2 regions of the Telluria sp. B2 genome follow, and region 1 is predicted to be linked to the other one. Evidence: riboswitches for the same ligand, from Rfam matches in the RefSeq annotation. Region 1 holds a riboswitch; the other holds the start of a gene.
What was found. Region 1 has a riboswitch for thiamine pyrophosphate ahead of ACSUZJ_RS09175 (TonB-dependent siderophore receptor). Riboswitches for the same ligand answer to the same signal wherever they lie in the genome.

Region 1 (7,277 bases):
TTTTCCGCAGCCGCGAATCGCTCACACTGCAGCCTTTCTTTTCACGGAAGGCTCTTACCATGCCACTCGCACTATGGGCGCTCACGCTGAGCGCCTTCGCCATCGGAACGACGGAATTCGTGATCGTCGGCCTGATTCCCGACGTCGCCGCCAGCCTCGGCGTCTCCTTGCCTTCGGCCGGCCTGCTGGTCAGCCTGTATGCACTCGGTGTCGCCGTCGGCGCCCCGGTGCTGACCGCCCTCACCGCACGCGTGCCGCGCAAGCGCCTGCTGATCGGCCTGATGCTGCTGTTCACCGCCGGTAACCTGGTTGCTTCCGTCGCGCCCGGTTATGCCGCCCTGATGGCTGCGCGCGTGCTCACCGGTCTCGCCCACGGCGTCTTCTTCTCGATCGGCTCGACCATCGCCACCAGCCTGGTGCCGAAGGAAAAGGCGGCGCGGGCAATTGCCCTGATGTTCACGGGTCTCACCGTGGCCCTGGTGACCGGCGTGCCGCTGGGCACCTGGATCGGCCAGCAGTTCGGCTGGCAGTCGACCTTCCTTGCCGTCGCCCTGCTCGGCGTGATCGCGATGATCGGCAGCGCCATCCTGGTGCCGAGCAACATCGGCGGCGCCAAGCCGGCCAGCCTCGCGGCCCAGTTCGCGGTGCTGAAGAAGCCGCGCCTGCTGCTGGTGTATGCCATCACCACGCTCGGCTATGGCGGCTCCTTCGTCGCCTTCACCTATCTCGCCCCGATCCTGCAGGACGTGGCCGGCTTTGCCGCCTCGAGCGTCGGCCTGGTGATGCTGGTGTATGGCGTGTCCGTCGCGGCCGGCAATATCTGGGGCGGACGCCTGGCCGACCGCAAGGGCCCGGTGCGCGCCCTGCAGATCGTGTTCGCCCTGCTCGCCGCCGTGCTCGCCGTACTGACCTTTACCGCGCCGCATCCGGTGCTGGTGGTCGCCACCGTGCTGGCCTGGGGCGCGGTCGCCTTCGGCAACGTGCCCGGCCTGCAGCTCTACGTGGTGCAGCGCGCCGAGAAGGATGCGCCGCAGGCGCTGGACATGGCATCCGGCCTGAACATCGCCGCCTTCAATCTCGGCATCGCCCTCGGCGCTTGGGGCGGCGGCCTCATCGTCGAGAACCTCGGCCTGATGGCCACGCCGCCGATCGGCGCGGCGGTCGTGGCCGGCGCCCTGGCCTTGACCACGCTGGCCGGCCGCCTCGACCGGCGCGACGCCAGCCGTGCTTCCCGGCCGCAGGCGCAGCGTGAAGCGGAACTCGTTTAATTCAACACAAAAAGGACATCACATGAGCAAACAAATCAACATGCCCCACATCGGCGCAGGCACCTTCCGCCTGCAGGGCCAGCAGGCCATCGACAGCGTCGCCAACGCCCTCGACCTCGGCTACCGCCACATCGACACCGCCCAGATCTACGGCAACGAGGCCGAGGTCGGCCAGGCCCTGGCGGACAGCGGCGTGCCGCGCGGCGAGGTCTTCGTCACCACCAAGATCTGGACCGAGAACCTGTCAGGCGGTGCGCTGATCCCCAGCCTGGAAGAGAGCCTGGACAAGCTGCGCGTCGACCAGGTCGACCTGACCCTGATCCACTGGCCCTCGCCCGGCGCGGCGGTGCCGGTGGCAGAGTCGATGCGCGCCCTGATGGAAGCACGCGAGCGCGGCCTGACCCGCGCGATCGGAATCTCGAACTTCACGATCCCGCTGATGGTCGAGGCCATCGACGCGGTCGGCGCAGCGAACATCGCCACCAACCAGGTCGAGCTCCACCCCTACCTGCAGAACCGCGCGGTGGCCGCCTTTGCGCGCGAGCACGGCATCCACGTCACGGCCTACATGCCGCTCGCCTACGGCAAGGTGCTGAGCGACCCGGTCATCCTGGCCATCGCCGAGCGCCTGGCGGCGACGCCGGCCCAGGTGACGCTGGCCTGGCTGCTGGACAAGGGCTATGCCGTGATCCCGTCCTCGACCCGGCGCGCCAACCTCGCGAGCAACCTGGCATCAGGCCGCATCACGCTGGACGCGACGCACATCGCGGCCATCGACGCGCTCGAGCGCGGCGAACGCCTGGTCAGCCCCGACTTTGCGCCGCAGTGGGACTGAGTCCTCTTACGCATCGAGCTCCGGATAGCGCCGGAAGATCCCTTCCTCGTTGAACGGAATGCGCCTGCCTGAAGCGAGGTAGGCAGCGATCCGCGGCCGGACGGCCACGCGTTGCCTCAGCGCGTCGAGTTGGGGATGGCGTTTCAGCTCCCGTCCGGTTGCCTTGGGAAAGGCGTAGTCCAGGCCTTCGAGCACCTGGAACAGCGACAGGTCGGCGTAGGTCAGCTGCGGCCCCAGAAGGTAGTCCTGCTGCCCCAGCACGCGCGCGAAGTAGCCGAGGAACTTGGGGATGCGCTGCGCCGTGAATTCCCGGGCGCGGCGCAGCGCCTCGGCTTTCTGGTCTTCGTAGTAGAGCGAAGCGCCGACCGGATGGTGGGTCTCGTGGGCTTCGCCGACCAGGTCGGCAATCGTCAGCTGCAGCTGGTGGGTCCAGATCCGGCCCGCCGGGTCGCTTGGCGCCAGGCCGTGGCGCTCGCCGAGGAACATCAGGATCGCGGCCGTCTGGCCGATGGTCATGCCGTCGACCCGCAGGAAAGGCGGCGCGAAAGCGGGCCGCGCGTCTTCCTTCAGCGCCGCCATCAGCTTCTCCATGCCTTTCAGTCCGCGCGCCACGTCGACATAGTCGACGCCCGCCTCCTCCAGCGCCAGCCGGACGAATTCGCCGCGGCCCTGGATGCCGGGCCAATAGTACAGTTCGCAAGCCATGGTGTCCTCCGCCGTGATGAACCGGCAGTATCGGACAAAAATCGGCGGGACCGCGCGCCGCTCGTGTTATTCTGGCAAGAAACGAACCGAAGCGTTCGGCAAGAATATGCACACCTGGAGGAGCCATATCGTGGTCGCGAACCGTCGTCTTAGCGCCGAGAAAATTGCTTCAGAGAATCTGTTTCCGTTGAGCAATATCACCGCCAGCGCCGGGCAGGTAGGACACCATAGCGTAAACCATTGCCTTCAACGGAGCGCCACCATGATTTTCGCTCACCTGACCAAACACTGGCTGGCCCGCCGCGGCCATCTGCCCCTCTCTTCGCGCATGATGTCGGTCCTGCGCAGTGCCCGCGTGCTGCTGTTCTGGCGCGACCACGCCGCGCTGTGCCAGCTCGACGTCGTGCGCAATTATGTCGCCGCCAATGCGAGCGACGACGTATTCCACCACTTGAGCCACCGCGATTACCTGGTCAAGGGCCTGAGCAGCCGCCAGCGCGTGCAATGCGTGCTGTCGCACTACCGTTTCGAGGAAACCAGCTTCGACGCCGCCTACAAGCAGGCGGTGTACGCCAGCGGCGGCTTGACCCTGTGGCAGCACGAGGCCAACGGCAGCCATTTCCTGATCCGCCTGGAGATGGCCTCGCGCATGAACGCCGAAGGCGACCTCACCATCGCCCTGGTCGCCGACGGCAAGGTGCTGCACCGGCTGTCCTTCTCCTGGATCGACGGCGCGCTTGCCGGCCTGCCGGCCGGGCTGGTGCCCTTCATCGCGCGCAACCAGGGGCGCTGGACCGATTCCGGCCCGGCCTTCGAGGCTTTCGAGAACGCCTTCCCAAACAACTCGCCCAGCTTCTTCTGCTTTGCGGCGATGCAGGGCGTGGCCCAGGCGGTCGGCGTGGAGCAGGTGGTGGCCGTGAAATGCACCGCCCACATCGCCTACGATCCGCTCGAGGTCAAGCACTTCGCGAATGCCTACGACGGCTTCTGGAAGATCCTCGGCGGGACCGAGATGGCCGGCGATACCTGGCTGATTCCCCTGCCCTTCTACCTGAAACCGCTGGCCGACATGCCATCCAAGCACCGCAAGCGCGCGGCCCAGCGCCGCGAGTACTGGCGCGCGATCGGCGATTCGGCGCGCGCCACGCTGCAGCGCCACCTGCTGCATGCGCGGGCGCACCGGGAGCATGCGGCGCCGCTGCGCGAAGCGGCGGAAGTTTGAGGTTTTCGTAGGGTGGGCTCGTCATTGAGGCCACTGGACTCAATGCCCCCACGCGGTCGTGCCCATGAAAGCCGCAACGCAACCAGAACGCCCTCCACGCAAGTGTTGACATCCAACCCTCGCCGCGTTTGATCACCCCTTGAGACCGCGTGGACACAGGTGTCCACCCTACAACACTCAAGCATCCCGACTCAGCTCATGGCACCGTCTGCTCAACCGGCGAGACCGCGTGGGCTCAAGAGCCCACCCTAAGACACCCCGGATGCTCGACGGTATCGGGTCAAGCGCCGGCAACCCCGTCAATTGACAGAACCACCACATCCTCAAAAACCCGTGGTACACTCGCGCCTTCGCTAGGGGTCCTGGAATTCGCGTTCCGGGTGAGAGATACCCTTCGTACCTGATCTGGATAATGCCAGCGAAGGAAAGCGCAACGCAGTTCCTACCCTTGTTTGCCCTTCCCCCACGTTGGCTCCGGCTTTTTTCAAAGCAGTGCGCCATCGACAACGTGGCGTGCGAAAACGAGCAAACCAATGAAACCTGTCTTCAAGCATTCCCTCCTCGCCTGCGCCATCGCACAGGCGTTCAGCGCTTCCGCATCGGCACAGACCGTGCAGACCGAGCAGCCGATCGCATCGGTCGTCGTCACCGGCAGCAAGTGGACGGTCAGCGACCGCGCCAGCGTCGGCGGCTTCGCCGAGATGTCGATCATGGACACCCCGGCCTCGATCAGCGCCTTCGGCCGCGAGCAGATGCAGAACCTGGCTATCCGCAGCGCCACCGACGCGCTGGCCTACGACGCCTCGGTCGGCGACGCCTACAACGCGGTCGGCTACGCCGAGCAGTTCTCGGTGCGCGGCTTCATGCTGAACAATAACTCGGGCTACCGCAAGGACGGCATCGCCATTCCCGCGGATACGCAAATCCCGCTGGAGAACAAGGAACGCCTGGAACTGCTGAAGGGCGTGGCCGGCATGCAGGCGGGCCTGGCGGCGCCGGGCGGCATCCTGAACTTTGTTACCAAGCGCCCGACCGACACCCCGTTGCGTTCGGTGACCGTGGAAGCGCGCGAGCGCGGCACGCTGTACGGCGCCGTCGACCTGGGCGGCCGCTTCGAGGACAAGCGCTTCGGCTACCGCGTGAATGCCGCCGCCGAACGCCTGCGCTCCTACGTGGAAGGCGCGGACGGCAAGCGCCAGTTCGTGTCCGGCGCCTTCGACTGGCAGATCAGCCCCGACGCGCTGTTGCAGCTCGATGCCGATTTCCAGCACAAGGAACAGATCACCGCCCCCGGCTACCAGCTCATTCGCGGCGTCGAACTGCCGCGCGGCGTCTCGGCCAAGACCCTGCTCAACGCCCAGCCCTGGACCAAACCGGTCGACACCGACAGCGCCAATTTCGGCCTGCGTTTCGACTACCGCCTGAACGCCGACTGGCGCGCCACGGTCACCGCCAACAAGCACTGGTTCAAGCGCGACGACTACACGGCCTTCCCTTACGGCTGCAGCAACGAGGGCGAAGGTTTCTACCCGGGCTACTGCTCGAACGGCGACTACGACGTGTACGACTACCAGAGCGTGGGCGAGCGCAAGACCCCGTTCGGCGTCCAGGCCCAGGTCCAGGGCCGCTTCGCGCTAGGGGGCCTGCGCCACGTGTTCACCGCCGGCCTCGGCTACGCCGAGCGCCACAACAGCTACGGCGACTACGTCTACGACTACGCCGGCTACAGCAACATCTACAACAACCTGGTCGTCGACCCGGCGCCGGGCAACCCGACCACCGGCCCGGTCTCGGAACGCTTCACCGAGCGCGAGCGTTCGCTCTTCGTGCAGGACATCGTGACCCTGACGCCGGACCTGACCCTGCACGCGGGCTTGCGCTACACGAAGATAGCCAGCACCCAGACGCCTGAACTCGAACTGGGGCCGACCTCGAGCAAGGACGATTACCTGCTGCCGAGCGTTTCGCTGGTCTACAGTGTGACGCCGAGCTGGAACGTGTACGGCACCGTCGCCCACGGCCTGCAGTCGGGCGGCGTCGCCGAAATGGAAACGACCAACCAGAACCAGGACCTGGGCCCGAACCGCTCGAAGCAGTTCGAACTCGGCACCAAGGGCCGCTTCGGCGACGTGGCGGTCACTGCGGCGCTGTTCCAGATCAGCACCGGCCTGGAATACGTGAACGAAGCGAACACCTTTGTCCGCAATGGCGACCAGAAGCACCGCGGCTTCGAGCTGGCGGCCCAGCGCACCAGCGGCGCCCTGACCTACGGCGCCACCCTGATGGCGCTGCGCGCGAAGCAGGAAGGCACGGGCGACGCGCGCTACGACGGCAAGCGCGTCACCAACGTGCCAGAACTGAAGACCACGCTGTGGGCCGACTACGCGGTGCCCGCGGTGCCGGGCCTGAAAGTCAGCGGCCAGTGGCAGTACGCCGGCAAGAAATCCTTCGATCCGGAGAACACGGTCTACGTGCCGGGCTACCACGTGTTCGGCCTGGGCGCGGCCTACGGCATGAAGATGGGGAGCACGAACGTGACCCTGCGTGCACGCGTCGACAACCTGTTCGACAAGTTCTACTGGCGCGACGTCACCCAGCAACTGGGCGGCTACCTGCTGCCGGGCGCGCCGCGCACCTTCCGCGTGTCCGCGCAGTTCGACTTCTAGTTCGACTTCTGACTTAGAGCGCCTAACAAGACCGTCAGGGCAAGGCGCAGCGCCGAAGACAGTACGAGAGTACGGCGAGGCGCTGCAACGCAGCCATGGCGATTTTGTTAGGCGCTCTTAGAGCGCTTCCAGCGCTCGCTCCACCTGCCGCAGCCGCTGCGGCAGGTCCCCTTCTATCAGCACGAAGGGAATGCCCCTCTCGTTCAGCTCGGCCAGCACCATCCGGTGCACCATCTCGCGCACCTCTTCCGATTCGCGCTGCAATCCGTCCGGCGTCCACGGGGTATCGGTCGCGGTGACCAGGGTCAGCGCGTAGTCGTGGCTGCGCGCCAGTTCCGCCAGTTGCGCATCCACCCTGCCCCAGTAGACGCGGCTGTACAAGGCCGTCATCAGCGGCGTGGTGTCGCAGAACAGGTAGCGCTTCGCGCGCGCGGCGGCGGCTTCCTCGCGCTCGCGCTGGGTGCGCGCGATGCCGAACTGGTCGCTTTCAAAAGGCACGCGTCCCATCGTGTCGACGAATTCGCGCAGGTATTCCGGCACCCAGATGGTGCCGTAACGCTGGGCCAGCGCCTCGCACAGGG
Region 2 (7,277 bases), 2.7 Mb from region 1:
GCCTCGAGCACGCCGTCGTTCATCAAGTTAGTGTCCATGTGCGTCCAGTACAAATGAGATAAGTCCCGGGCATTATATATTTTTGCCTTGCGGCAATAAACAGGGAATGCGCCGGACCTCTCTGCCTGTCTCGCTGCCGCAACTAAAGTGTCAACCGTTCCAGCGTGGCAAATCAGTCAACAATCTCGATATCGGCTTCGAGCCAAACGCTTGGCTTGGCGTTCAACATGGAAACAGGGTTCGCGTTCAAGCTGAACCTCATGGACCTGGGAGAACCGCTTACCCGAATTTCTGCTCGAGAATCGGCCAATGGTTGTGGCCCACATAAATCGGGACAGAGCCGGACCGCATCGGGCGGGACGACGCTCACGGTTGCAGTCGCATAGGAAACAAAGTCTTTCGATATCGCCTTTGCTCCCCATACCGATACAGCCAGATTCTCTCCATTCCTGGACATGCTGCAACCCGGAACCTTCCAACTATGAAAGGAAGCGGCATTGCCGTCATCGGCATAGACAGGAATCTTTCCGCTGACCTGACAGAGCCTGGTAACCCTGGTTACGCGTCCATTATCTGCTTCGATTAACTGAACCATCGCAGTCATCCTGGCTTCGCGCAGCAGAGGAGGTTTGTGCGGTGGCGGGGGGATTGCAAGTGCCGGCGAGGCACTTGCCAACAGCGATATCGCCAACAAGCGATTTCGGGACAAGCTTCGCCCCAACGCAGCCAACAGCTTGCCGTGCTGCCTTGACGATTGCATTTTGTATTCGTGCAAAGTTGTACCCCACTTCCCTGATCCATTGTCGACCACGCCAGTATAGAGCTTCGGCGCGGCCGGAAATCCGCGCTTTCCCACCGCTATGCGAACAGGCTGGCGAAGCGCCGCGCCGCCCCTTCCGGATCGGCGTCGCCGTACACGCTGGTGATCGCCGCCACCATGCTGGCTCCGCGCGCCACCAGCGGCGCGGCGTTCGCCGCCGTCATGCCGCCGATGACGACGATCGGCAGCGCCAGTTCGGCGCGCGCCTGGTCGAGCAGCGCGGGATCGGTGACGAAGTCGTACTTCTTCACCTGCGACGGATAGAAGCCGCCGAAGGCCGCATAGCTGGCCCCGGCCAATTGGGCCGCGCGCGCCAGCGCCATCTGGCCGTAGCAGGAAGCACCGACGATTTTTTCGGGCCCGAGCTGGCGTCGCGCCTGTTCGATGCCCAGGTCGGTGCCGCCCAGGTGCACGCCGTCGGCGTCGAGACGCACGCACAGGTCGAGGTGGTCATTCACCACCAAGGGGCGCCCGTAACGCCGGCACAGCGCCAGCAGCGCCTCCGCCTGCTCCAGGCGCAGGGCCGCGTCGGCCTCCTTGTGGCGGTACTGCACGAGCGCCGCGCCGCCGCGCAGCGCCGCTTCGGTGCTGGCGAGCAGGCGCTCGGTGTCGTTCCAGTTCGGGGTGACGAGATACAGTCCTCGCATGGTGTTCCTCATGGTGTTCCTTGAAGCGCGTTAGAAAGAAAAAAGCGGCGCGGGATGCGCTGGCCCGGTGCGATGACGAAGGCGCGCGCCAGCGCGTCGTGGCAGTAGGCCTGGGCGGCGGCCAGCGCCGCTTCCATCGGCTCGCCCAGCGCCAGCCGGCCCGCCACACTGGCCGCCAGGGTGCAGCCGCTGCCGTGAAACTCGCCGGGCAGGCGCGGCCAGCGCCAGCGCCGCACCAGGCGCCCGTGGGTGGTCCAGCGGTTCTCGACGAAGCGGCGCTCGCCGTGCCCGCCGGTGAGCAGCAGGTGCTCGCAGGGGAAGTCGCCGATGGCGCATGCCTCCGGCTCGTTCGGCAGGGCGATGGTCGCCAGCGCCAGCAATTCGCCCACGATGTCGAGCGGATCGTCTTCGGCCAGCGCGTCGCCATGGCCGCTGGCCAGCACCGGATCGAGCACGATCGGCAGGCCGGGGTCGCGCGCGCGCAGGGTACGCAGCAGGCCCGCGATCGCGCGCGCATTCGCGCGGCTGCCCGGGATGCCGAGCTTGACCGCGCGGATGTCGCAGGTAGCGACCAGGGCCTGGGCCTGGGCCAGCACGAAGCCGGCGTCGACCGGCTGGACGGCATGCACGCGGTTGTTGTCCTGCACGGTCAGCGCGGTGGCCACCGGCAGCGCATGCGCGCCCTGGGCGGCGATGGCCAGCACGTCGGCCGCCAGCCCCGCCCCGCCGCCGGGGTCGAGGCCGGCGAAGACCAGCACCGCCGGCACGGCGGGATGGCTCATGCGATGCGCCCTTCCTGCGGCGAGGATGGGGAAGCGGCGAAGCGCTTGGGCATGCGCCCGGCCAGCCAGGCCTCGCGCCCGGCCTGCACCGCCAGTTTCATCGCCCGCGCCATGCGCACCGGCTCGCGCGCCGCCGCGATCGCGGTGTTCATCAGCACGCCGTCGCAGCCCAGCTCCATGGCGATGGCCGCATCCGACGCCGTGCCGACGCCGGCGTCGACCAGCACCGGCACCGATGCCTGCTCGATGATCAATGACAGGTTCCAGGGATTCAGGATACCCATGCCCGAGCCGATCAGCGAGGCCAGCGGCATCACGGCGACACAGCCGATCTCCTGCAGGATCCTGGCCTGCACCGGGTCATCGCTGCAGTAGACCATGACGTCGAAGCCGTCGCGCACCAGGGTCTCGGCCGCCTTCAGGGTTTCCGGCATGTGCGGGAACAGGGTTTTTTCGTCGCCCAGCACCTCGAGCTTGACCAGCTTGTGGCCATTCAAGAGCTCGCGCGCCATCTGCAGCGTGTAGACCGCGTCCTTGGCGTTATAGCAGCCGGCCGTATTCGGCAGGATGGTGAAGTTCGACGGCGGCAGCACGTCCAGCAGGCTGGGCGCGTTCGGGTCCTGGCCGATGTTCACGCGGCGGATCGCCACGGTCACGATCTCGGCTTCGGCCGCCAGGGTAGCCTCGCGGGTCTCGATGAGGTCGCGGTACTTGCCGCTGCCGACCAGCAGGCGCGAGCGGTACTGCTTGCCCGCAATGGTGAGGAAGTCTTGGTTCATGATGTTCTCCTTTAGGACCTATCCCGGTAGGGAAGAGGAAGTTGATGACGATGGATGGCAAGCGCGGGCAAGGCGCGAGGAGGCCGCATGGCGAGCCATGCAACGACGAGCAACGCAGCCCCCGCTTGTCAGGCGCGTCAGCAACGACTCGTCCCTGCCGGGGTAGGTCCTCTAGCCGCCACCGATGGCGCGCACGATGTCCACACGGTCCCGCTGCACGAGCAGGCGTTCGTTCCACTGCTGGCGCGGCACCACCTGGCGGTTCACCGCCAGCGCCACTGCCTGCTTGCCGATGCCAAGCTCCTCGACGAGCTCGCCGAGCGAGCCGCCCGGCCGCACCTGATGGGGTTCTCCGTTCAGTTCGATCTCCAGCATGGTCAGACCTCGCGATAGAGCCTGGCGCCGCCGCGCACGAATTCGATCGCCTTTTCCTGCATGCCCTGGGCCAGCGCCTTTTCTTCGCCGACGCCGCTGGCGGCCGCGTACTCGCGCACCTCCTGGGTGATCTTCATCGAGCAGAAGTGCGGGCCGCACATCGAGCAGAAGTGGGCGACCTTGGCCGAATCTTTCGGCAGGGTCTCGTCGTGGAAGCTGCGCGCCTTGTCGGGGTCCAGGCCGAGGTTGAACTGGTCTTCCCAACGGAACTCGAAGCGTGCCTTCGAGAGCGCGTTGTCGCGGATCTGGGCGCCGGGATGGCCCTTGGCCAGGTCGGCCGCGTGGGCGGCGATCTTGTAGGTGATGATGCCGTCCTTGACGTCCTCCTTGTCGGGCAGGCCCAGGTGCTCTTTCGGCGTGACGTAGCACAGCATGGCGGTGCCGTACCAGCCGATGTGGGCGGCGCCGATGCCGGAGGTGATGTGGTCGTAGCCGGGCGCGATGTCGGTGGTGAGCGGGCCCAGGGTGTAGAACGGCGCCTCATGGCACTGTTCCAGTTGCAGGCTCATGTTCTCGCGAATCATGTGCAACGGCACGTGGCCCGGCCCTTCGATCATCACCTGCACGTCGTGCTTCCAGGCGATTTGCGTCAGTTCGCCGAGCGTCTTCAGCTCGGCCAGTTGCGCTTCGTCGTTGGCGTCGTAGATCGAGCCCGGACGCAGGCCGTCGCCCAGGCTGAAGGCGACGTCGTACCGCTTCATGATCGCGCAGATCTCCTCGAAATGCGTGTACAGGAAGGATTCCTTGTGGTGGGCCAGGCACCACTTGGCCATGATCGAGCCGCCGCGCGAGACTATGCCGGTCAGGCGCTTCGCCGTCATCGGCACGAAGGCCAGGCGCACGCCGGCGTGGATGGTGAAGTAGTCGACGCCCTGCTCGGCCTGTTCGATCAGGGTGTCGCGGTAGATCTCCCAGGTCAGGTCCTCGGCCTTGCCGTTGACCTTTTCCAGTGCCTGGTAGATCGGCACGGTGCCGATGGGGACCGGGCTGTTGCGGATGATCCATTCGCGCGTCTCGTGGATGTGCTTGCCGGTGGAAAGGTCCATCACGTTGTCGGCACCCCAGCGGATCGCCCAGGTCATCTTCTCGACCTCTTCGCCGATCGAGGAAGTGACGGCCGAGTTGCCGATGTTGGCGTTAATTTTGACCAGGAAGTTGCGGCCGATGATCATCGGTTCGCTTTCCGGATGGTTGATGTTGGCCGGGATGATGGCGCGTCCGCGCGCCACTTCCTCACGCACGAATTCCGGGGTGATTTCAGGCGGGATGGCCGCGCCGGAGGACTGGCCCGGATGCTGGCGCCCGAGCAGCTCGGCCGTGCGCCTGCCCATAGCCCCGGAGGCTTCCAGGGCGGCCAGGTACTCCTTGCGGCGCAGGTTCTCGCGCAGGGCGATGAACTCCATCTCGGGCGTGATGATGCCGCGCCGCGCGTAGTGCATCTGGGTGACGTTCGCGCCCTCCTTCGCGCGGCGCGGCTTGCGCGTCAGCTCGAAACGCAGCGCGTCCAGGCTGGCGTCCTGCAGGCGCTCCTGACCGTAGCGCGAGCTCGGTCCCGGCAGTTCCTCGGTGTCGCCGCGCTCGTCGATCCAGCCGCGGCGCAGGGCCGGCAGGCCGCGGCGGATGTCGATGCTGGCGGCGGGATCGGTGTAGGGACCGGAGGTATCGTAGACGAAGACCGGCGGGTTGGTCTCGCCGCCGAAGCTGGCCGGCGTGTCGCTCTGGGCGACGGCACGCATCGGCACGCGGATGTCGGGGCGGCTGCCCTCGATATAGACCTTGGTCGAATTCGGGAAGGGTTCGATGGCGGCGCTGTCCACCCGGGCGGTGGCGGCGTCGAACTTCAGCGGGGCATTCATGTGGCTCCTTTGCGTGAGGAGCCAGCAAAGGAGGCGGAGAGTGGTGCAGGCGCGTGCGTGCGCACGACCGCGTTATCTCGGAAGCTTCCCTTCGCTGGCATTATCCAGATCAGGTTCAGAGGGTATTTCTCACCCGCGTGGCGCTTGTCGCACCAGCAGGACCCCTAGCGTTTTGCTGCCAATTCGGCAACGGAAAGGATTATAGCCCATCCTTTCCGGCGTGGGTCACAACATCGGCGGCTCCCCGTCCATCGGCAGCAGTTGCAGCTCGCCGCTCACCAGGCGCACCTCGACGAAGGGAGTCTGGGCCGGCTGGATGTCCTGGACGGCGCGCGGCCCGTTCTCCACCGTCACTTCCAGTTGCACGCTAGCCCCGGCGGTCTTCACCTCCACCGAATCGGCCCGTGAAATCGTCCAGTCCGTGCTGACCCCGGCCTTGTGGAACACCTGCTCGCCGTTGACCCGCACGCTCACCGTATCGTTCTGAAAGCCCTCGCCCAGCCTTACACGTAATGTCATCATCGTCCTCGCATTCTCGGTTTTTGCGACAGGAACCCTGGACAGGCCGCGGGTATCGCAGGCCTGTTCAGACAAGACCGCCGCCAGCACGGCGGCGGTCCAGCCCCGATGCGCCCAGGGATTCACTCAGGCCTTCCGGCTGCCCCGTCCCGGCGTTTTCTTCAGGGTGCGCTTCGCCCCTTCCTCGTCCCCGATCGCGTTCTGGACATAGGCGAGACAGGACAGCACCTCCCCTTGCGACACCGGATCGAGCACCTGGGCGTCGGTCGCCCGCGAGAGCAGCGATATGCTCTCTTCGGTCTTCGGCGGACGCACGGTAACGAGCTTGCCCGCGCCGGCATTCACGGTCTTGAAGGTCCTGCCGGCATTCACGCCTTTCACCATGCGGGCATAGGTCGCCAGCGGATGGGCATCGAAGCGGTCGAGCACCTCGTCGAAGGCCTCGTTGCCCGAGCGCAGGGTCTCATTGTCCGAACCCTGCAGGTAAAGCAGCGCGCCCTGGTCCTCGCCCAGGAACAGTTCGGCCAGTTTATCGTCGTCTTCGCTGACCGGATAGCGCACGCGGATCGTCAGGATGTCCGACAGCACCTGCGACCCGTCGAGCGCGGCATAGGCGGCCCTGACCCGGTATTGCCCCGGCTGGTCGAAGTAGAAGCCGCCCTTGCCGTAGCCGATGTAGGCGCTGTCCTTGATCTCGTCGCCCACGCCGACGACCGTCTGGCGGTCGCCGACCAGGTGGTCGATCAGGGGTTCGTAGGCGCACACCTGCCCGCCCGGCCTGCTGATGACGACCCTGACGAGACCGTAGTTCGGGTGCAGCCAGGTGTGGGCGCGGCGTCCGCGCGTGTCGGTGGTCCTCAGCTTCAGTTCGAGCACGACCGGCTCGCCCAGCGCGAAGCTCTTCTGGTGGGTCGAGATCGACAGCACCAGGCCCGACTCGTCGGAGATCGGGTCGGCCATCACCTCGCGTCCCAGCGAAGCTCCCACGGTGAAATCGTTCCCGCCCATGATGACGTCGTTGCGGAAACCATGGCGCAGGTGGATCAGTTCCTCGTCGTCGAAACGGAAATCGAAACTGCTCCAGTATCCCGCCGCGCCGCCCTTCGGGTAGTACCACGGGTAGTTCATCCAGGACAGCGACTCCGGACGGTTCGGCTTCGACGGCGAGGCATATTCCTTCTGCCAGGAGTGCATCAGGTTGAAGCAGTGCCCGAGTTCATGCACATAGGTGTAGAGCTGGAGCCGCAGCTGTTCGGCCGTGGTCCCGCCTATCCCTGCATGGAACACCGCGCAGCCCTGGCGCTGCTTGCCCTCCTGGTCGAACATGATGCCGTACAGGGTCGGGCCGAGGTCGTGCTGTTGCGCGACCAGTTGCCAGACGCACCATTGCTGCAGGTCGCTCCACAGCGAGAAATGCTTCTGCATCGACGCATGCAGCT

Region 2: it holds a riboswitch for thiamine pyrophosphate, as region 1 does, so the genes downstream of both, thiC (phosphomethylpyrimidine synthase ThiC) here and ACSUZJ_RS09175 (TonB-dependent siderophore receptor) in region 1, are expected to answer to the same signal.

What each region holds. Positions count from the first base shown of each region.
Region 1 covers NZ_CP196525.1:2,046,428-2,053,704, reverse strand. Annotated here, with positions in the region: gene ACSUZJ_RS09195 (MFS transporter) at 60-1,268, shown strand; gene dkgB (2,5-didehydrogluconate reductase DkgB) at 1,291-2,103, shown strand; gene ACSUZJ_RS09185 (glutathione S-transferase) at 2,110-2,808, opposite strand; gene ACSUZJ_RS09180 (DUF535 family protein) at 3,071-4,030, shown strand; TPP riboswitch at 4,376-4,474, shown strand; gene ACSUZJ_RS09175 (TonB-dependent siderophore receptor) at 4,564-6,696, shown strand; gene ACSUZJ_RS09170 (AAA family ATPase) at 6,814-7,277, opposite strand, start outside.
Region 2 covers NZ_CP196525.1:4,815,347-4,822,623, forward strand. Annotated here, with positions in the region: gene ACSUZJ_RS21275 (chemotaxis protein CheW) at 1-38, opposite strand, end outside; gene thiE (thiamine phosphate synthase) at 859-1,467, opposite strand; gene thiD (bifunctional hydroxymethylpyrimidine kinase/phosphomethylpyrimidine kinase) at 1,476-2,249, opposite strand; gene ACSUZJ_RS21290 (thiazole synthase) at 2,246-3,028, opposite strand; gene thiS (sulfur carrier protein ThiS) at 3,200-3,403, opposite strand; gene thiC (phosphomethylpyrimidine synthase ThiC) at 3,406-5,319, opposite strand; TPP riboswitch at 5,389-5,495, opposite strand; gene ACSUZJ_RS21305 (hypothetical protein) at 5,545-5,841, opposite strand; gene ACSUZJ_RS21310 (hypothetical protein) at 5,965-7,277, opposite strand, start outside.